Regions from separate parts of the Arthrobacter sp. Ha26 genome, predicted to be linked through region 1. Evidence: riboswitches for the same ligand, from Rfam matches in the RefSeq annotation. Region 1 holds a riboswitch; each other region holds the start of a gene.
The links. Region 1 has a riboswitch for thiamine pyrophosphate ahead of AC5RVY_RS00505 (FAD-dependent oxidoreductase). Riboswitches for the same ligand answer to the same signal wherever they lie in the genome.
Positions count from the first base shown of each region.

Region 1 (3,255 bases):
CGCCTCGCGGGCCAATTCCGCCGTCAGCACGGCGTCCCGGGCCGTGAAGCAGCCGGCGGTGTTGGGCAGCACGCGGATGTTGTGGTCCACGAGCAGCTGGAACAGTGAGCCTGTTTCCGCCGTCGAGTAGCGCCGCATGGCCACGGTGGTCAGGCTGGTGCCGGAGGCCACGAGTGCCGCACCGAGCCCATCGAGGCTTGGGGCGCCGCCGGTGCCCATGATGAGCCGGGATTCCAGTTCCACGCCGTCAATGACCAGCGGATCCTGCAGCGCCGAGGGGGCTCCGGTGATGATGGTTTCGCTCATGGGTCAGCCTCCCTGCACAGCCGTGACGAGTTCAACTTCGTCGCCATCCGCGAGCGCAGTTGCGAACCACTGGCTGCGCGGCACCACCTGGGAATTGTGGGCCACTGCCACCCCGAGTTTCTGCCCGTCTGTGGCCTGGCCGTCCGGACCGAGGGGCCGTCCGGTGACCTGGCTGACGAGCAGTGTGATGGATGCACCGTCCGGCACGGGGTGCCGGGTTCCGTTCAAGGTGATGTTCATACTGTTTCCTTTGTGCGCGGTTGGCGGCTGCTGGTTGCGGGGCGGCTGGTGGGGGCGCCGGCCGTTGCGGGGCCGGAAAAGCGGGAGGGGCTGAAGGACGCCCAGCGGGAGTCCTCGCGGCCATCCAGGAGGTCCCGGCAAATGGCGGCTGCCGCCGGCGTCAGGAGGACGCCGTGGCGGAAGAATCCGGTGGCGATGAGGAGGCCGGGAACCTGGCCGCCCTCGCCTGCCCCACCGCCGGCGGCCGTGACACGGCCCAGCAGCGGTGCATTATCGGGCGTTGCGGGGCGCGCGCGGGCCGTGCACTCCAGGAGTTCCAGTTCGGCGACGGCGGGAAGCAGCACCTGGGCGTCGCGAAGGAGCTGGTACACGCCCCCGGCGGACACCGCGCCCGCGGAGGACGGCGCGTCTTCGCGCTGGGTTGCCCCGATCACCACGGTGCCGTCCCGGCGGGGAACGATATATACCGGGACGCCGCGCACCAGTCCCCGCACGGTGGACGCGACCAGCGGCCGCAGATGCGGCGGCACTGCGAGTCGCAGGATGTCCCCATGGACGGGCCGCAGCGGAAGGTGCAGGCCTTCCGGCAGTGATCCCAGTTCTGCTGCCTGAAGCCCGTTGGCCACCACCGTTTCTCCGGCCCGCACGGTTCCCCCGCCAGCAAGGTGGACGCCGGCAACGGCACCGTCCTGCCACAACAGCGCGGTTGCTTTATCCGGCACGGCGTAACCGTCGACGGCGGCCGCTACTGCTACGACCCCGCCGCCAGTCCCGCTGTGGTCGCCTGCGTTCGGGCAATCATGGTCGGCGAGCGCGCGCCGCAGGCACTCCACCAGCAGCCTCGGATCCACTTGGTGGTCGGCCGGGGTATCCAGGGCGCAGGCGATGGCCGGGCTGAGCAGTGCCTCTTTCACGCGGGCTTCGCGGACAGTGAGGGGCTCAACCGTGAGGCCGTTGGCCTGTTGCGCGGCCCGCAGGTCCATCAATGCCCTGCGGTCGGCGGCGTCGGCACCCACGGCGAGGGTCGGCGTCGTGATGTATCCCGGATCCGCGCCTGACGCGGCGCGAAGGCCGGCCACAAAAGCGGGCCAGCGGGACGATGCGTCCAGCATCAGCTCGAGGAGGTCCTCCTCCTGATAGTGCAGTTCGCTGACCGGGGCAAGCATCCCGGCGGCCGCCCAGCTGGCCCCGGAACCGGGCGCGTCATCGATGAGCACTACCGAGCGCCCCGAGCGTTTCGCCTCCCAGGCGATGCCGTGGCCGATCACTCCGCCGCCGATCACTGCAACGTCGGCTTGAATGGTGTATCCGGGCGTGGATGCTGGTTCCGTTGCCCGGGGCTTTGATGGTGCGCTCATGTGTCTCCTTCCCTACGCCGGTATTAGCCGGATCAGGTCAAGCGGTCGGCTCTGACGCCCTCTCAGCCCGGCGCTTTGTGACAGCTGCCGCGGGCTCCCGCAGTACGAGGCCAGTGTAGAGGAACTAGGCTTGCCCCCATGAATGTGTCCCACACTCCAGCCGCCGGCACCGATGTCCTCAGCACCACCAAAATCAGCAACGGCCTCAGCACCGCGCGCCTGTACCTCTGCACGGATGCCCGGAAGGACCGCGGGGATTTCGGGCAGTTCGTGGATGCTGCCTTCACCGGTGGTGTGGACATCATCCAGCTCCGGGACAAAACCATCGAGGCCGCCGAAGAGCTGGAACTCCTGGCCGTGCTGAAGGAAACGGCGGAGCGGCACGGGCGCCTGTGGGCGGTCAATGACCGGGCCGATATCGCCGTGCTGTCCGGTGCGCCCGTGTTCCATATCGGCCAGAAGGACCTTCCCCTGGCGGCTGCCCGCACCTTGCTTAACGGCAATGCGGCCATCGGCCTGTCCAGCCATGCCCCGGAGCAGGTGGCCGCCGCCCTTGCTGCCGCAGCCGGCCCGGCGGGGCTGGATTACTTCTGTGTCGGCCCGGTATGGGCAACGCCCACCAAGCCGGGCCGGGCGGCCGTGGGGCTCGACCTGGTGAAATATGCAGCGGAAGCGTCCCGGACAGCCGGGCAGGACGGACCGTCCGACGGCGGAGTCCCCTGGTTTGCGATTGGCGGCATTGACCACGGCAACGTGGAGCAGGTAGTGGAAGCGGGTGCCCGAAGGATCGTGGTGGTCCGGGCCATCACCGAGGCGGACGATCCTGCTGCTGCCGCTGCATCACTCCTCGCCGCTTTGGACGCCCGCCGTTCCTGATCATTCGCGCCGTTAACACTCCGGCGTGCCGGCGCCGGTTGCCTTGCCTTTCCTGGCGCGTTTAACGCCGCCCCGCACGGGCCCGGTCCCTGCAATATCGCCGGAATTCGGGCTAGGCTGGCTTTCGTGTCACACCATCGGCTGGCTCCCAACGTCCACGAGCACAACAACGCGCTCGAGGCGGCGCTCGGTGCGCTGCGGACCGAACTGGAGCTGCCCGGCGCCTACCCCGATGCTGCTGTTGCCGACGCCAAAGCAGCCGTGGAATCGCTGCAGCTGCCCGCCTACGATCTGACCGCCGTCGAGTTCATCACCATCGATCCGGCGTCCTCCACGGACCTGGACCAGGCCCTGTTCATCGAGCCCGACGGCGACGGGTACCACGTGCTGTACGCCATCGCCGATGTGCCCGCGTTCGTGACCCCCGGGGGCCCGTTGGACGCGGAGACCCGGCGCCGCGGACAAACGTTCTACG
Region 1 covers NZ_JBNHGX010000001.1:117,532-120,786, forward strand. The annotation lists gene AC5RVY_RS00495 (thiazole synthase) at 1-306, opposite strand, end outside; gene thiS (sulfur carrier protein ThiS) at 310-546, opposite strand; gene AC5RVY_RS00505 (FAD-dependent oxidoreductase) at 543-1,904, opposite strand; TPP riboswitch at 1,897-2,015, opposite strand; gene thiE (thiamine phosphate synthase) at 2,043-2,780, shown strand; gene AC5RVY_RS00515 (RNB domain-containing ribonuclease) at 2,907-3,255, shown strand, end outside.

Region 2 (3,255 bases), 970 kb from region 1:
GTGGCAAAGGTGGCCTTCTGCAGGCCCGTCCTCGCTGCTGTGGCGCGGGTGCTGACCGCCATACCTGTTCTCCTCAAAAGCCGGGAACAACATAGTAAGCATGATTACTAATAAAAGCTAAGCAGGCTTCCTTACCCTGTTTTGGCGAACGGCACGGGCATGCTCTGTTTTCGTTAGCGCGGGCAGTGGAGCTTAAACCAGCAGGCGCTCACTCATCCGGGGCGGTCCATCGGTAAGGGTTCGGGTGCTTCCCGCCGTGGCGGCCTTGCTCACACCCCTGCTCCCAGGCCTTCCCGACGGCGGCCACAAGTTCAGCGAGCAGGGAATAGTAGGGGTGGTCGGGGCCAATGAAAATCATCTCGTCCTCGGCCTTGTCCAATGCCGCCCGCACCTGGTTTTCCTCCCCAGGACCGCCCATGGCGTCCTCCTCAACCTGAAACCGTGCCAGTAACGCTGGGTCAGTCCGCGCCCATGGAGCCAAGGACTTCCCGCAGGGCCTGCACCACCAGATTGTGGTCCTGGACCTGCGGAAGCCCCGAAACGGTCACCGTTGCTACCGCGCCCACCCCTGCTACGTACACCGGAAAGGAGCCGCCGTGGGCTGCGTACAAGCTCTGGTCGAACCAGCCCTGGTCCTCGATGCTGCCGCCACGGAGCCGGCCGCGCAGTCCCACCAGCAGGGACGGCACCTCGTAACGCGCGGCGGTCCGCTGCTTGGCCCGGATCCAGTGCTCGTTGTCCGGGGTGGCTCCCGGCAGGGCCACATGGAACAGGACCTGTTCACCCTTGGTGATGTCTATCGCGATGGGGAGCTGGTCCTCTTTGCCCAGCTCCACCAGCAGCAGCCCCAGGTTCAGGGCATCATCCATGGAGAACCGGGGGAACTGCAGTTCCCGGATTTCGCCCTCAACCCGCGCGATGAGCACTTGCAGGGAGCCCTCCGGCTGGGTGTTATCCGAGTCGGGATCGTACTCGGTCATATCCGGCGAATTGGCAGTCATGGCCCACAATCTACCCCTACTCCGGTGTAAACTGGACCACGCCCAACAGGGCTGTTTATTTACCCACAGAATCATTCAACGACAGGGGAGCGCCGCCGTCGGGCAGTTCTGGCCACGCCAGGATCCGCAGGTGGGCGCTGAGAGTGCGGACAGCCGCAGACCCTCGAACCTGATCCGGTTAGTACCGGCGCAAGGGAGTCGAGTTCTCGAAGTGTGTCCGGCCGCCGCAGCAGTGCCGGCCGCGTCCACTTTCCCCTCCTGTTCCTCAGGAGGATCGCATGGCAACAACAGCAGTAAAGAAGACCAGCAGCAAGTCCTGGCGCGTGGTGGACATCGTGGTGGCGGCCCTGATCGCCATCGCCGGCGGCGTCATCTTCTGGGCCTGGTCCCAGGGAGCAGCCGCAGTTTCGGCCCCCATGAACGCCGTCTATCCGCCCCTGACCGGACTGATCGCCGGCGGCTGGATGATCCCGGCCGTGCTGGGCATGCTCATCATCCGCAAGCCGGGCGCCGCCCTGTTCTGCGAGACGGTCGCCGCCACCGGTGAACTGCTGATGGGGTCCCAGTACGGCGCATCCGTGCTCTTCTCCGGTTTTGTCCAGGGCTTGGGCGCCGAAATTATTTTCGCCATCTTCGTGTACAGGAAGTTCAACCTGCCGGTATCCCTGCTGGCCGGTGCCGGTGCGGGCCTGTTCTGCGGACTGAACGACTCCTTCGCGCCGTGGGGCTGGAACATCGCCTACTCGGGCGGGGACAAGCTGGCGTACATCATCTTCACCGGGATCTCGGGTGCCATCATCGCCGGCGCACTGTCATGGGTCGCCACGCGTGGCCTGGCGAAGACCGGCGTCCTGAGCTCCTTCGCCTCGCGCAAGGCAGCAACGGAGCCCGTTTTCTCCTGATGCCGGCCACCTCCCACCACGGAGCGCCGGTTGCGGCGCGTCCGGCAGCCATCAGCGCCCGCGGCTGGGGCTGGCGGCATGCCGGACGTGCCAAGCCTGCGCTCCGCGCCCTTGACCTGGATATCCAACCGGGCGAACGGGTACTCCTCCTCGGTCCGTCCGGGGCGGGCAAGTCCACCCTCCTCCATGCCCTGGCAGGTGTTTTGGGTGATGTGAACGACGACGGCGGCGAGGCCGGCGATTCCGACGAGTCCGGTTCGTTATTGGTTGACGGCGCCTTCCCCCGTGAGCAGCGCGGCCGGGCCGGCCTGATGCAGCAGGACCCGGAGACGCAGGTGGTCCTGTCCCGGGTGGGTGACGACGTCGCCTTCGGCGCCGAGAACCTCGCTGTGCCCAGGGATGAGATCTGGACCCGCGTGCATGAGGCGCTGGACGACGTCGGCCTGTCCCACCTGCCGCTGGACCACCCGACATCGGCCCTGTCCGGCGGGCAGAAACAGCGCCTGGCGCTCGCCGGCATCCTTGCCATGCGGCCCGGGCTGATCCTCTTGGACGAGCCGACCGCCAACCTGGACCCCGCGGGCGTGATGGAGGTGCGGGACGCGGTGGCGCGTTGCGTGGCCAAGACCGGGGCAACCCTGGTGGTGGTGGAACACCGCGTGTCCGTCTGGAAAGACCTGGTGGACCGGATCGTGGTGCTGCAGCCCGGTTCATCCACCGATTCAGCCGTACTCCTGGACGGGGCGCCTGACCAGGTGCTTAGCGAGGCGCGGAGCATGCTCATCGCGGCCGGCGTGTGGGTGCCCGGCTATGTTCCGCAAACCCGGCAGCGTTCCGCGGAGCCTGCCCCCGGAGCAGGCGGTCTCCTGCTTGCCGCCGAGGAACTGGCGGTTTCGCGGGAACGGGCCCGCCGCAGGGGCTTCCGCAAGTTCCCGCCGGTACCAGTGCAACAGGGGATCTCCGCCCAGGTCCGGGTGGGGCAGGCACTGGCCATTACGGGACCCAACGGCGCCGGAAAATCGACTTTTGCCCTGACCCTTGCCGGTCTTCTGGAGCCCGTCGCCGGCAAGGTCTCCGCCACCTTGGCCCTCAGCCGTGGTGCCGGCATCGATCCCTACCAGTGGAAGGCGGAACAGCTGATTGAGCGCGTAGGCACCGTTTTCCAGGAGCCAGAGCACCAGTTCGTGACGGGAAAAGTGATCGACGAACTCCTGTTCGGCCCGCGGCACCTTGGCCATGGGACGGAGCGGGTCGATGAGCTGCTGGAGCGGTTGCGGCTGACGGAGCTCGTTGACGCCAACCCGTATACGCTTTCGGGAGGCGAGAAACGGCGGCTCTCGGTGGCCACGGTC
Region 2 covers NZ_JBNHGX010000001.1:1,088,473-1,091,727, reverse strand. The annotation lists gene AC5RVY_RS05215 (DUF4383 domain-containing protein) at 1-62, opposite strand, end outside; gene AC5RVY_RS05210 (hypothetical protein) at 209-418, opposite strand; gene AC5RVY_RS05205 (heme-degrading domain-containing protein) at 459-1,001, opposite strand; TPP riboswitch at 1,075-1,215, shown strand; gene AC5RVY_RS05200 (ECF transporter S component) at 1,280-1,903, shown strand; gene AC5RVY_RS05195 (ABC transporter ATP-binding protein) at 1,903-3,255, shown strand, end outside.
Region 2: it holds a riboswitch for thiamine pyrophosphate, as region 1 does, so the genes downstream of both, AC5RVY_RS05200 (ECF transporter S component) here and AC5RVY_RS00505 (FAD-dependent oxidoreductase) in region 1, are expected to answer to the same signal.

Region 3 (3,255 bases), on a different contig from region 1:
GGCCAACATTGTGGCCGCGGAGCACCACGTCCAGCGCGTCGACAGCCGGCCGGAAGCCCGGAGCGAAGGCCACCGTGCCGAGAGCCTGCGGCCAGACAACAACCAGTCCGGTGCCCGCCCGGACCGCAAGCGGCGCCGGGGCCGCGGCGGCCAGCAGCCCGAGGCAGCGCCGGCAGCGGCGGTGCAGGTCCACACCGTGCATCCGGACCCCTCGGATGCTGAACGGCACGCCAAGGCGGAGGCTACCAGGCTGGCGCTGGCCAACATCGCCGCTGCGGCCCACGCAGCGCACGTGCACGACGACGAAATCGCGGCAGCCAAGCAGGCCGCGGCGGAGAATCCTGCCCCCACGCCGGCAACGGAAAAGCGCGACGCCGATGCCCGTCCGGCTGCCGTGCTCACCTTCGGCGGCGAAAAAGTGGTGTTGCCGTTCGTTGAGCACGCGGAAGAGCAGCAGCCCCGGCCGGCCCTCACCCTGGACCGGCTCGCCGAAGCGTTCGCGCACCTCGGCCAGCCCGCAACGGAACCGGAGGCCCAGCCGGAAGCCCGCCCGGCGCAGGCTGAACCTGTGCAGAAGCCGCAGGCGGAGCAGGTGGCGCAGTCACAGCCAGCCCAACAGCGCCAGGAAGCACCTGCCAAGGACTACAGCGACCACACGCTGGAACAGTCGCGGGAGCGGCGGCCCCGGCGCCACCGCAGCGCCAGCCGCGCACAGGGAGCTGCCAATGAAACCTCCGTGCAGCAGCACGAAAGCACTGCTCCTGCCAGCACCGGCCATTCCCACGAGGCCAAGGCTCCGGAGCCTGCGGGCACCGGAAGCACTGAAAAGCCGGCACCCAAGCCAGCCGAGGCACCCATCATCCTGGGTGTAGGGGTCCCGGCCTCGGAGCTCTAGCCCCGGAAGCTTCCAGGAGCAGCAAGCACCGCTGAGTCTCAGCAGCTAATGCCCGGACGGCCACCAACAGTGACCGGCCGGGCATTGCTGTACCTGCGCAATCCGTGGTGGCCAGTGCAAAGGGAGCAACTGGTGGCTGGTCGCAAATGTGTCACCTTCTGCCGCGGCCGGACAAAAAAGCTAGGCTGGGGAACCGACACGGGGTGCCGCGCAGAGAGCCGGCTGAGATCCACACCCGTTGAACCTGTCCGGCTAGCACCGGCGAAGGGATGTCTTTTGTCTGCGACGTTTGCAATACCCGCTGCCACCCCATCACCCGCCCCGGCAACCTTCGCGGTGCCCACGGCACCGGGGCGCCCCGTACCGCGGGTACTTTCGATTGCCGGTTCCGATCCGTCCGGCGGCGCCGGCATCCAGGCCGACCTCAAGAGCATCGCTGCTTTCGGCGGCTACGGAATGGCTGCCATCACGGCCCTCACTGCCCAGAACACGCACGGCGTCCGTTCCGTCCATGTTCCGCCTGCCGGATTCCTGGCCGCCCAGCTGGATGCGGTCAGTGACGATATCGGCATCGATGCCGTCAAGATCGGAATGCTCGGCAGCGTTGAGGTGATCCAAGCGGTAGGGGACTGGCTCCGCAAGGTCCGTCCCGCCGTCGTGGTCCTGGACCCGGTGATGGTTGCCACCAGCGGCGACCGGCTGCTGCAGGAGTCCGCCGAAGCGGCGCTCCACGAACTTCTGCCGCTGGCCCACCTCATTACGCCCAACCTGGCGGAGCTCGCCATCCTGGTGGGCGGCGAAGTGCGGGAGGACTGGGCCGGAGCCCTGGAGCAAGGCCGCACCCTCTCCGCCGCCACCGGGGCTACCGTGCTGGTCAAAGGCGGACACCTGGACGGCAGCGAGTGCCCGGATGCCCTGGTCAACGTGGCGGGCCTGCTGTCCCGGGAAGTGGTGGTGCTGCCGGGGGAGCGGGTGGCTACCCGCAACAGCCACGGCACCGGCTGTTCGCTGTCCTCTGCGATGGCCACCGTCCAGGCACGGCTGGGGGACTGGGAGGCTTCGCTCCGCGAAGTCAAGCCCTGGCTGGCAAGCGCCCTGGAAGCGTCCGGAACGTTGGAGGTGGGAACCGGGAACGGCCCGGTTCACCACTTCCACCACCTGCAGCCGCAGCCGTCCGAAGGCAGCTTCGCCGCCCAACTCTGGACTGAGGCCCGGCAGGACCTGGACGATATCTACGCCCTCGACTTCATCCGCGGCCTGGTGTCGGGCAGCCTGCAGGAGGCGGAGTTCGCGTATTACCTCGCGCAGGACGCCATTTACCTCAACGGCTATTCCCGCGTGCTGGCACGGGCGAGTGCCCTGGCTCCGACGGAGGCCGAACAGCTCTTCTGGGCCGGGTCTGCACGGCAGTGCCTGGAGGTCGAGTCCGAACTGCACCGTTCCTGGCTCAGCACGCGCACCATCACGCCGCAGCTCGGCCCCGTCACCAAGTCCTACGTCGACCACCTGACCGCGGCGTCGGCGTCGGGGAGTTATGCCGTCCTCGCGGCCGCCGTCCTGCCCTGCTTCTGGCTCTACGCGGAGGTGGGAGCCGTCCTCCACGCGCAGTTCCTCGCTGCCGGTGAACCTGCCGGGCACCCGTACGCGGACTGGCTGCGCACCTACGCCGACGAAGACTTCGCCGCTGCAACCCGGCAGGCCATAGCCATCGTGGATGAGGCCGGTCGCAACGCCTCACCGGCAGACCGGGAAGCCATGATCACCGCGTTCAAGCAGTCCTGCCGCCTGGAAGTGGACTTCTTCGACGCGCCGCGCCTGCACGCTTGAACTGCTGACGGCGGCAGGGCCGGTACTATGGTGGGGCATGGTGCGGACGCCGGACCTGGGACTGTGGTACCTATCACAGCAACCCGCCGGGAACCAGCCTCATTTGCGGCCGAAGGCAAAATTAGCGTAATCTAGATCTTCGGTGCTTACGCCAACACTTGGGTTATGACCCCACGGCGTTGAGGCACAGCGAGAAACCAGGCTTTTGATAGTCGGTTCCGCACGCAAATTTAGTTATAAACGTCGAGAGAAGTGAGTTCCCAAGTGGTGTACGCGATTGTCCGCGCAGGCGGCCGCCAAGAGAAGGTTTCCGTCGGAGACTTCGTTACCCTGAACCGCGTCGCCGGTGGGGCTGGCAGCACCATTCAGCTGCCCGCACTGCTCCTGGTAGACGGTGACAAAGTCACCTCCGCCGCCGCTGACCTGGCCAAGGTAACTGTTACGGCTGAAATCCTCCAGGACCTCCGCGGTCCTAAGATTGTCATCCAGAAGTTCAAGAACAAGACCGGTTACAAGAAGCGCCAGGGTCACCG
Region 3 covers NZ_JBNHGX010000008.1:38,199-41,453, forward strand. The annotation lists gene AC5RVY_RS16995 (Rne/Rng family ribonuclease) at 1-895, shown strand, start outside; TPP riboswitch at 1,085-1,182, shown strand; gene thiD (bifunctional hydroxymethylpyrimidine kinase/phosphomethylpyrimidine kinase) at 1,190-2,722, shown strand; gene rplU (50S ribosomal protein L21) at 2,987-3,255, shown strand, end outside.
Region 3: it holds a riboswitch for thiamine pyrophosphate, as region 1 does, so the genes downstream of both, thiD (bifunctional hydroxymethylpyrimidine kinase/phosphomethylpyrimidine kinase) here and AC5RVY_RS00505 (FAD-dependent oxidoreductase) in region 1, are expected to answer to the same signal.

Region 4 (3,255 bases), on a different contig from region 1:
TGCCTTCGGGATCATTGAAGTAGAAGGCCTCGCTGACAAGGTGGTCGGCGCTGCCCGTGAAAGAGCGCGGTTCGAACTGTGCCGCGGTGGCGATGGTGGCGGCGAGGTCGGCCTGGTTTTCAAACAGCAGCGCCGTGTGGAAGAGGCCTGCCTCTCCCCTGCCGGGGAGGTTCAGGCCCGGAGCGGGGGCAAGGTGCACCAGCGGCTTCTGCAGCCGGCCGAGGTAGAGGCCGCCGTCCTGCTCGGCAATAACGTCAAGCCCAAGGGCGCGCTGGTAGTAATCGGTCATGACCTTCATGTCACCCACCTTGAGCATCACGGTGCCCATGGCGAGGTCGGCAGGAAGAAGATCCTGGGTGGCGGCTTCTGCAGTCATTGAAAACTCCCGGTGGTGTGGCCCGTCGGGTTGGTGGGCCTGTCACTATTAAAATTACTTGAAGCTTCAATTTATTCCAAGTGGTTCCGGGACTTCGCCTGCGTCAGCGCACCACGTGCCCTCCCAGCACTACGCGGGCCGGCTCCTGCACCGTTTCCAGAACCTGGCGCGGGTCCTCCCGGCACAGGACGACGTCGGCCCGGGCACCTTCCTCGATCGCGTCAGCACCCAGCCACTTCCGGGCGCCCCAGCACGCGGCGTCGAGGGCGGCGGCCACAGGCAGGCCGGCGTGGTGGAGGGCCAGGATTTCATCACCGATCCGCCCGTGGCGGATGACGCTGCCGGCATCCGTGCCGGCGTAAATCTTCACTCCGGCGTCGAAGGCCTCCAGCACCCGCTCCGCGCGCCGTTCCCACAGGGCGCGCATATGGGCCGCGTACCGGGGGAACTTAGGCTCCGCCTGCACGGCGATGTCCGGGAACGTGGCGATGTTGATGAGGGTGGGCACAATGGGAACGCCTTGCTCGGCGAACCGCGGAAGGTGCCGCGGCAGCAGTCCGGTGGCGTGTTCGATGCAGTCGATGTCCGCGTCCAGCATCTGGTCCAGTGTTTCCTCGGCAAAGCAGTGCGCGGTGATCCGCGCGCCTTCGTCGTGCACTGCCTGGACGGCGTCCCTGACAACGGCGGCGGGAAACGACGGCGCCAGGTCACCGGCGTCGCGGTCTATCCAGTCCCCCACGAGCTTGACCCAGCCGTCGCCGTCACGTGCCTGCTTCCGGACGGCCTCAACCAGCCCCTCAGGTTCCACTTCCTCCGCAAAGCCGCGAAGGTACCGGCGGCTCCTGGCGACATGCCTGCCGGCCCTGATCAGCACCGGGGCTTCGCGGCTGCGCTGGAGGAAGCGGGTGTCTGCGGGAGAACCCGCGTCCCGGACCAGCAGTGTGCCGGCGTCAAGGTCGGTTCTTGCCTGTTCTTCCGCCGTCGCTTCGTCCACCGCGCCTCCCGGGCCCAGGCCGATGTGGCAGTGCGCGTCTGCAAACCCGGGCAGTACCCAGCCGTCCAGGAACCGGTCCGGCTCCGCCTCCGGCCGCCGGAACGTAAGCCTGCCGTCAACGGACCACAGCCCGCGTTCCTCCGTGTCCGGCCCGGTGAGGACCGGACCGTTGAACTGGATGATCTCTGCCATGGATGTGCCTCTCTTCCCGCCCGGACAGGCTAGCACCACCGCATGTGACACGGCCCTTCCGAAACAGCTGTGGTAGCTTCTTGGTGACCACACGGGTGCCCTTGCAGGGGCTGAGATCGGGCTGATGCAGCCTGCGACCGTTGAACCTGTCCGGGTAATGCCGGCGAAGGAAGTGAGTATTCCTTGAGTACACCAAATGCACAGTTTAACCCTGCCCAAAATCCGTCCGGCGCAACCGCGGGTGGCCAGGACCAGCCTCCGGTCACACAGTCGCTGAAGTCCCATTCCTTGGCGTTCGTCCAGGACGAAGCGGCCGGGATCCGGGTGCCGGTCACGGAAATCGAGCTAGCGGATTCACCGAACGGCCAGCCGAACGGGCCGTTCCGGGTCTACCGCACCGCCGGTCCGGGCAGTGATCCCGTCCGCGGCCTCACCCCGTTCCGCGCGGAGTGGATCGAAGCCCGGGGAGACACGGAAACCTACGGGGGCCGCGGGCGGAACCTGCTCGACGACGGGCGCTCGGCCGTCCGCCGCGGGGCGGCCAGCGCAGAGTGGAAGGGCGCCCGGCCGGTGCCCCGCCGCGCCGTCGGCGGCAAAACCGTGACGCAAATGCACTATGCCCGGCAGGGCATTATCACCCCGGAGATGCGGTTCGTGGCATTGCGGGAGAACTGTGACGTGGAGCTGGTCCGCAGTGAAGTGGCTGCCGGCCGGGCCATCATTCCCACCAACATCAACCACCCGGAGTCCGAGCCGATGATCATCGGCAAGGCGTTCCTGGTGAAGATCAATGCGAACATCGGAAACTCGGCGGTCACCAGTTCGATCGCCGAGGAGGTGGACAAGCTGCAGTGGGCCACCCAGTGGGGCGCGGACACCGTGATGGACCTTTCCACCGGCGATGACATCCACACCACGAGGGAATGGATCATCCGCAACTCTCCGGTTCCGATCGGCACCGTCCCCATCTACCAGGCCCTTGAGAAGGTCAAGGGGGAGGCGAACGCGCTCACCTGGGAGATTTTCCGCGACACCGTTATTGAGCAGTGCGAACAGGGCGTGGACTATATGACCATCCATGCCGGTGTCCTGCTCCGGTATGTTCCCCTGACGGCGGACCGCGTAACGGGCATTGTGTCCCGCGGGGGCTCGATCATGGCCGGCTGGTGCCTGGCGCATCACCAGGAGAACTTCCTCTACACCCACTTTGACGAGCTCTGCGAAATCTTCGCGCAGTACGACGTCGCGTTTTCGCTGGGTGACGGACTGCGGCCGGGGGCTACGGCGGACGCCAATGATGCCGCCCAGTTCGCCGAACTGGATACGCTGGCTGAGCTCACGCAGCGCGCCTGGGAGTACGACGTGCAGGTGATGGTGGAGGGTCCCGGCCATATCCCGTTCCACCTGGTGAGGGAGAACGTGGAACGCCAGCAGGAGCTGTGCAAGGGCGCGCCGTTCTACACCCTGGGGCCCCTGGTCACTGATGTGGCGCCCGGCTACGACCACATCACCTCGGCCATCGGTGCCACGGAGATTGCCCGCTACGGCACCGCCATGCTGTGCTACGTCACTCCTAAGGAGCACCTGGGCCTGCCCAACAAGGACGACGTCAAGACCGGAGTGATCACCTACAAGATCGCAGCCCACGCGGCAGACCTCGCCAAGGGCCACCCCGGTGCGCATGAACGCGATG
Region 4 covers NZ_JBNHGX010000007.1:157,296-160,550, reverse strand. The annotation lists gene AC5RVY_RS16425 (VOC family protein) at 1-376, opposite strand, end outside; gene AC5RVY_RS16420 (amidohydrolase family protein) at 480-1,562, opposite strand; TPP riboswitch at 1,644-1,751, shown strand; gene thiC (phosphomethylpyrimidine synthase ThiC) at 1,746-3,255, shown strand, end outside.
Region 4: it holds a riboswitch for thiamine pyrophosphate, as region 1 does, so the genes downstream of both, thiC (phosphomethylpyrimidine synthase ThiC) here and AC5RVY_RS00505 (FAD-dependent oxidoreductase) in region 1, are expected to answer to the same signal.